2 regions of the Marcopretia estuarina LEGE 06307 genome follow, and region 1 is predicted to be linked to the other one. Evidence: riboswitches for the same ligand, from Rfam matches in the RefSeq annotation. Region 1 holds a riboswitch; the other holds the start of a gene.

Region 1 (3,396 bases):
GGAGCCGCGCCTGCTGCAGGCATCAGGGAATGGCCGCCGCCGGGGTGCCGAACAGACGATCACCGGCATCGCCGAGGCCCGGGACGATGCGGAAGTCGGCATCCAGGTCAGCGTCGATGCAGGCGGTGTAGAGGGTGAGGTGGGGGAAGCGCTGCCCCAGGGTGTTGAGCCCGGGCCGGGCCGCCAGGGCCGTGATCACCCGCAGCCGGTCACCGCTCACCCCTTTGCTCTCGAGCCGTTCCAGCACCTGCACCAGGCTGCCGGCGGTGGCCACCATCGGATCGAACACCAGCACCCCCACCTGGGGGCCGATTGTTTCGGGCAGCGCGTCGTAGTACCAGGAGGCCCTGGCATCAGCTTCATTGCGGCGCAGGCCGACGTGGGCGACCCGGGCCGTGGGCAGCACGGCCTGGGCCCCCTGCCACAGCCCCAGGCCCGCCCGCAGGATCGGTACCGCCAGCAGGGGCACGCTGCCGTCCACCACGCTGCCTTCGGTGCTGGCCAGCGGTGTCTGCACCGTCACCCGCTGATGGGGCAGCCAGTCGCGCACGGCTTCATAGGTGAGCCAGCGGCCCAGCTCGGCCATGGCGGTGCCGAACAGAGAGGGGGGCGTGTCCTGGTCACGCAGCAGGGTCAACCAGTGACCGATCAGGGGATGGGGCGGCACCACCACCCGCAGGGACATGCTCATGTCGATCGCGTCGCGGCCGTGGCTGCCATAACTTGAGGGCCCACGGTACGTGTGTTCTTGCCCCCCTTCACTCGCCCCGGTTGGCTCAGCTCCCTGCTTGCCCTGCTGGTGGTCACGGTCGCCTGGCTGGGTCTGGTGGGCCCCCTGGCGCCGGCCCTGGCGATCACGGCACCGGAGCTGCGCGGCCAGCGGGCGCTGAAGGATCTGCAGCCCGCTATGCATGGCCGCAACCTGCAGCAGCAGGAGTTTCTGAAGGCGTCGATGCAGGGCTTCGACCTCAGTGACACCAACCTGCGCGGTGCCGTGTTCAATTCCAGCGATCTGCAGGGCAGCAATCTCAGCGGCGCCGACCTCGAAGACGCCGTGGCCTTCGCCACCCGCTTCGACAACGCCGACCTCAGCGGTGCGGTGCTCCGCAACGCCATGCTCATGCAGAGCCGCTTCACCGGGGCCACGATCGAGGGGGCCGATTTCAGCGACGCCGTGCTCGATCTGACCCAGCAGAAAGCCCTCTGCGCCAGGGCCGCAGGCGTCAATCCCCGCACCGGCGTCAGCACGGTTGAAAGCCTCGGCTGCCGGTAGATTGGCTCGTCGGTTCCAGGGGATCCATCCCTTGGAGGCAAGGGGGAAAGTCCGGTGCAATTCCGGCGCTGTCCCGCAACTGTGAAGCCTGTTCCCCGAGTCCTCGTGGCAGGGCCAGTCAGAACACCCGCCGGCGTTTCAACCCATCCAGTTCCGGCGAGGACCGGTCGAGCCATGTTTCTTCAACCCCGGGCTGCTGGCCCAGGCCTTCGTGCGGCCCAGCCAGCCAGCCCTCTTCAGTTTTCTGGCGCCCTGCAGCTCGCGCCACTCCTGGTCGTGCCGCTGCTGCTCGTGCCACTGCTGCTCGTGCCACTGCTGGCCACCCCCGCAGCTGCCCACCACCTGATGGAAACCTTCGCCCTGAAGGAGGGCCCGCTGGCGGGTCTGCTCAGCGGCATCGGTCATCCGCTGCTGGGTCCGGATCACCTGCTGTTTCTGCTGGCGCTCGGCCTGGTGGGCCTGGTGCAGCGCCTGCGCTGGGTGCTCGCTCTGCTGGCCGTGGGGCTTACGGCCACCGGCCTTGGCCTGCTGCTGCCGGCCCTGCCTGGCGCCGAAGCGCTGGTGGCGCTGTCGCTGGTGGTGGTGGGGCTGGTGGTGATCCAAAGGTTGCCTGTCTGGACCCTGCTGCCCGCTTTCGCCCTGCACGGCTATGTGCTCAGTGATGCCGTGAGTGGCTGGCAGGCGGCCTCCGTCGTTTGGTACCTGCTGGGCCTGCTGATCAGCCAGGGCGCCCTGCTGTGGCTGGCGCTCACGTTGGTGCAGCGCTGGCGCGCGGGCCTCGCTCCGGCGCGGTTGATGCTGGCGGCCGGCGTGCTGATCGGCGTCGGCTCCACGTTCGCCTGGTCCGCGTTGGTGCCCTGAGATGACAGCCTCCATGCAACGGCGTCTGCCTGTCACGGTGGTGACGGGCTTTCTCGGCGCGGGCAAAACCACCTTGCTGCGCCATCTGCTCACCACCAGCGGTCTGCGCCTGGCGGTGCTGGTGAATGAATTCGGCGAAGTCGGCATCGACGGTGACCTGCTGCGCAGCTGCGGCTTCTGCCCGGAGGAGGAGCTCGATGGCCGGCTGGTGGAGCTCGCCAATGGCTGCCTCTGCTGCACCGTCCAGGACGATTTTCTGCCGACGATGCAGAAGCTGCTGGCGTCCGCTGATCGTCTTGACGGCATCGTGGTGGAAACCAGCGGCCTGGCGCTGCCCGAGCCCCTGGTGCAGGCCTTCCAGTGGCCCGACATCCGCACCCGCACCCGCGTCAACGGCGTGGTGACGGTGGTGGATGGTGAAGCGCTGGCCGGCGGCAGTGTGGTGGCCGACCCCGCCGCGCTTGAGCGGCAGCGGGCCGCCGACCCCAGCCTCGATCATCTCTCCGACCTGGAGGAGTTGTTCGAGGACCAGTTGCGGGCGGCTGATCTGGTGCTGGTGAGCCGCGGCGACCGCCTCATGCCTGCAGAGCTGGACCGGGTGCGCGGGCGCCTTCAGGCCTCCTGCCGCCCCGGCGCCCAGGTGTTGCCAATGCAGCGCGGTCAGGTGCCGCCCGAGCTGCTGCTGGGCCTGGATCGCCCAGCCGTCGCGCCGGCTCCTGGCCCCCATGGCGAGGCCTCCCACGACCACCATCACGATCACGATCACGCTCATCACAACCACGAGCATCACGACCACACCCACGTGCCCATGCAATCGGTGGCGATTCAGCTCGCTGGCTCCTTCGATCGTGAGGCCCTTGAAGCCACGCTCCTGGAGCAGATCCAGCACCAGGCCCTGCTGCGCCTCAAGGGCTGGCTGATTCAGCCCGGCAAACGACGGCCTCTGCAGATCCAGGCGGTTGGTCCGCGGCTCGATTGCTGGTACGAGGACCACGACGCACAGAGGGCAGCCCCCGCAGGCCCGATAGCCCCCGCTCCCAGGGAGATTGGCTCCCCTGGCAGCCCCCACGAGGGTCGGATCGAGCTGGTGGCGCTCGGGCTGCGTGTCGAGCGCAGCTTGCTGCTGCAGGCGATCGAAGGCACCCGACGCAGGCAGGTCAGCGCCAGCCGGGTCTGAGCAGGCTCGCAGCCAAGCTCAGGCGGCCTGTCTGCGATCCATTCGATGGCGGCTTGTCTGTGATCCATTCACAGTCTTCCCAGGT
Region 2 (3,396 bases), 640 kb from region 1:
AAACGCCAAAGCCCATCTGCTCGAACAGATCGGCCAGATCCACGTCCTGACCGGCCGGCTGGCCGCCCTCCCGCCGGAAGCGGCTCTCCCAGTCGGGCGGTGGGCTGAAGTCCTCCCCGCTGCCATGGCGGCCCAGGTCGTCGTAGGCCTGGCGCTTCTCGGGATCGGAAAGGGTCTGGTAGGCCTCGCTGATCTCCTTGAAGCGCTCCTCGGCACCGGGCTCCTTGGCCACGTCCGGGTGGGTGCGGCGGGCCAGCCGCCGGTAGGCCTTCTTGATCGCGTCGCCATCGGCGTCGCGCTCCAGCTCCAGGGCGGCGTAGTAGTCCTTGAACTTCATCGTCGCCGGGCCTCCGAACAGAGCTGCGCCTGGAGGGTGGCCGCCTGTGGGGGCGGCCCGCACGGGGCTCCTCCCAACCCTGCCACGCCCAGCCGTGATCGCGCCGCGTCAGGCGTAGGAACGGCAGCTTCCTGGCCGCGCCCTGGCCGCTTGCCAGCCTGCAACCGGCCGCATCAGCGAGCCAGCTCGCAGAGGCCAGGCGCCAGACTGGTGGGATCAGCTCCGCCCTGGCCGCCATCGCCATGACCAGCACCGCCAGTGATCTCCACGCCACCGATGTCCGCGCCGACGGCCCTGCGACGGTGCCCATCCCCGCCATGGCGGAGGCCGGCATCACCAGCCTGCCGGTGACGATCCTCACCGGCTTTCTCGGCGCCGGCAAAACCACCCTGCTGAATCACATCCTCAGCAACCAGGACGGCATCAAGACCGCCGTCCTGGTGAATGAGTTCGGTGAGATCGGCATCGACAACGACCTGATCATCGCCACCGGCGACGACATGGTGGAGCTGAGCAACGGTTGCATCTGCTGCTCGATCAACGGCGAACTGCTGGAGGCGGTGGAGCGCATCCTCGATCGCCCCGATCCGGTCGACTACCTGGTGGTGGAAACCACCGGCCTCGCCGATCCGCTGCCGGTGGCGATGACCTTTCTCGGCAGCGAGCTGCGCGACACCACCCGGCTCGATTCGATCATCACCTTGATCGATGCGGAGAACTTTGACGACTCCACCATGGCGAGCGAGGTGGGGCGCGCCCAGGTGATCTATGGCGACATCCTGCTGCTCAACAAGACCGATCTGGTGGCGGAGGAGCGGCTGGTGGAGGTGGAATCACGCCTGCGCGAGCTGAAGAAGGACGCGCGCATCCTGCGCTCGGTCAGCGGGCAGGTGCCGCTGCCGTTGCTGCTGAGCGTGGGGCTGTTCGAGTCCGATCGGGTGGTGGCGGACCAGGCCGGCGAGGCCAAGGCGCACAGCCACGACCACGGCCATGACCACGATCACGATCACGGCCACAGCCATGCCCACAGCGCCGGCGCGGCCGAGGGTGCCGCCGCAACCCACGCCACTGCCGCTGACCACACCGCTGACCACAGCGCCTGCGACCACGACCATGGCCAGTGCGTCCACGTCCACGACCACAGCAGCCATGGCCATGACCACAGCCACGATCACGCCCATGGCGACGGCGTCCATGCCGCCGACCATCTGGCGATCGAAGGCTTCACCTCGCTCTCCTTCGCTGCCGAGGGGCCTTTCTCGTTGCGCAAGTTCCAGAACTTCCTCGACAACCAGATGCCGGCCGGGGTGTTCCGGGCCAAGGGAATCCTCTGGTTCAGCGAAAGCGAGCGGCGCCATGTGTTCCACCTGGCGGGCAAGCGCTTCTCGATCGACGACACCGACTGGAAAGGACCGCGCAAGAACCAGCTGGTGCTGATCGGCAAGGAGCTCGATCACGACAAGCTGCGCCGTCAGCTGCGGGCCTGCGTCGCCAGCGGTGCGGCCGGCAAGGGCTTTTCCTGACGCTCTTCGCCAGACAGCCCTTCAACCTGAGGCCCCGCATCCAAAGGTTGCCGTTGAACTCCCGGGCGGCGGGGCTGGCTTCATACTGACCCCGCAGTGGTTTGCCGGTGCGCACCCCGGTGAGGCAACGAGGAAAGTCCGGTGCCAGCATCACCCTTGTCCGAAGGCGTGGTGGTCACTCCGGCGCTGTCCCGCAGCTGTGATGGGCCCCATCAACAGGTTGGCCCTCAGCCAGAACGCTCGCCCCTGCTCCTCCCCCTTCAATCCCCGGCGCGGACCGGAGTTCACCATGCCCTTCGCTTCCCTCAAGTCCTCGTCAGGCCGAGATCTGGTGCTGGCCGGCTGCGCCGGTCTTGGCCTCAGCCTGCTGGGCACCCTGCCCGCCTCCGCCCACGGCCTGGCAGGAGCCGGCCTGGCGGGTGGCTTCAGCCATCCCCTCACCGGCCTCGACCACCTCTTCCTGCTGGTGGGCGTGGGTGCGGCCTCGTCGTTCGTGAGTGCCCAGCTCCTGCTGTTCGCCCTGGCCGGTGCCGTGATCGGGGCGTTCTTCGGTGTCAGCGGCGGCGGCCTGCCCGTGGCTGAGCTGCTGGCGGCACTGGCGGTTTCGGGTCTGGGTGTGCTGATCCTGATGAGCCGCCGCTCTGGCCAACCTCCTTCCATTCCTGCGGCCGGCACCGTGGTGACGGTGGCGGTGGCGATCCACGCGATGCTGCACGGCCATGAAGCCAGCGGTGCCAGCAGCTGGTGGGCGGGAGCCCTGCTGGCCTCCGGCCTCACCGTGGGGGTCACGTTCCTGTTGCTGCGCCGGCTCGGCACCGCCTGGACCGTGCGTCTTGCCGTTCTGCTCACCGTGGTGGGTGCGCTGCTGGCCCTGGGGCCGATCGGTCTGCTCGCCGGCGCCGGCGCCGCCTGAGCTGAGCACCAATCGCAGTCATCGACACAGTCAGCCCTCAGGTTCTGGCTAACGTTGCTGGATACCGGTTGGGTGCCATGGTCGAACTTCTGCTTTTCACCGGCGTCATCGCCCTGTTCGGCCTGGCCTTCTGGCTCACCACCGACTCTGACGACGACAATTCCGGCGGCGGTCTGATGCAGCCGGCTCTCGTTCCAGTCCGGGTCCGCCCCAGCCGCTGAACGCTTCCCTCTATCTAGCCCTCAGCGATCATCAGCCCTGCTGATGGTCGCTTTTTCTTTGGGTTGCCTTGCCTGCGGGGAATCTGTCTGGCGTGCCATTCCACAGGGCAGAGCCCGCTTCTCATGCCCCAGCCACGACAGACAAGCGGCCTGAGCGGTTCTCGTTCCTGGGTGTTTCCCCCATCCACTGATCCAACGGTCTTTCTTCGGGTCACATTTGTTACTTCCGGTCGCACCCTTTCGACGTGGGTAGCTAAACCCTGATTCCTACGCTCCAGATGTTGCATTCGCGCCATCGGGCGCTCCATCTCCTGGATGAAACGGATCTCTTCCGCCACCGTGAGGCTGGCTGCTGCCGGTCTCACGGTTGTTTCGATCGCCACCGCCGTTGGTGCCGGCCTG

Evidence for each region. Region 1 has a riboswitch for cobalamin ahead of ACWJI3_RS04175 (HupE/UreJ family protein). Riboswitches for the same ligand answer to the same signal wherever they lie in the genome.
Region 2: another riboswitch for cobalamin. It lies ahead of ACWJI3_RS00955 (HupE/UreJ family protein); the one in region 1 lies ahead of ACWJI3_RS04175 (HupE/UreJ family protein).

The regions. Positions count from the first base shown of each region.
Region 1 is NZ_JBSJOY010000001.1:820,453-823,848, reverse strand. It holds gene upp (uracil phosphoribosyltransferase) at 23-691, opposite strand; gene ACWJI3_RS04180 (pentapeptide repeat-containing protein) at 743-1,273, shown strand; cobalamin riboswitch at 1,267-1,422, shown strand; gene ACWJI3_RS04175 (HupE/UreJ family protein) at 1,550-2,134, shown strand; gene cobW (cobalamin biosynthesis protein CobW) at 2,136-3,311, shown strand.
Region 2 is NZ_JBSJOY010000001.1:182,137-185,532, forward strand. It holds gene ACWJI3_RS00945 (DnaJ C-terminal domain-containing protein) at 1-337, opposite strand, end outside; gene ACWJI3_RS00950 (CobW family GTP-binding protein) at 655-1,860, shown strand; cobalamin riboswitch at 1,941-2,122, shown strand; gene ACWJI3_RS00955 (HupE/UreJ family protein) at 2,150-2,773, shown strand; gene ACWJI3_RS00960 (hypothetical protein) at 2,851-2,994, shown strand; gene ACWJI3_RS00965 (extracellular solute-binding protein) at 3,310-3,396, shown strand, end outside.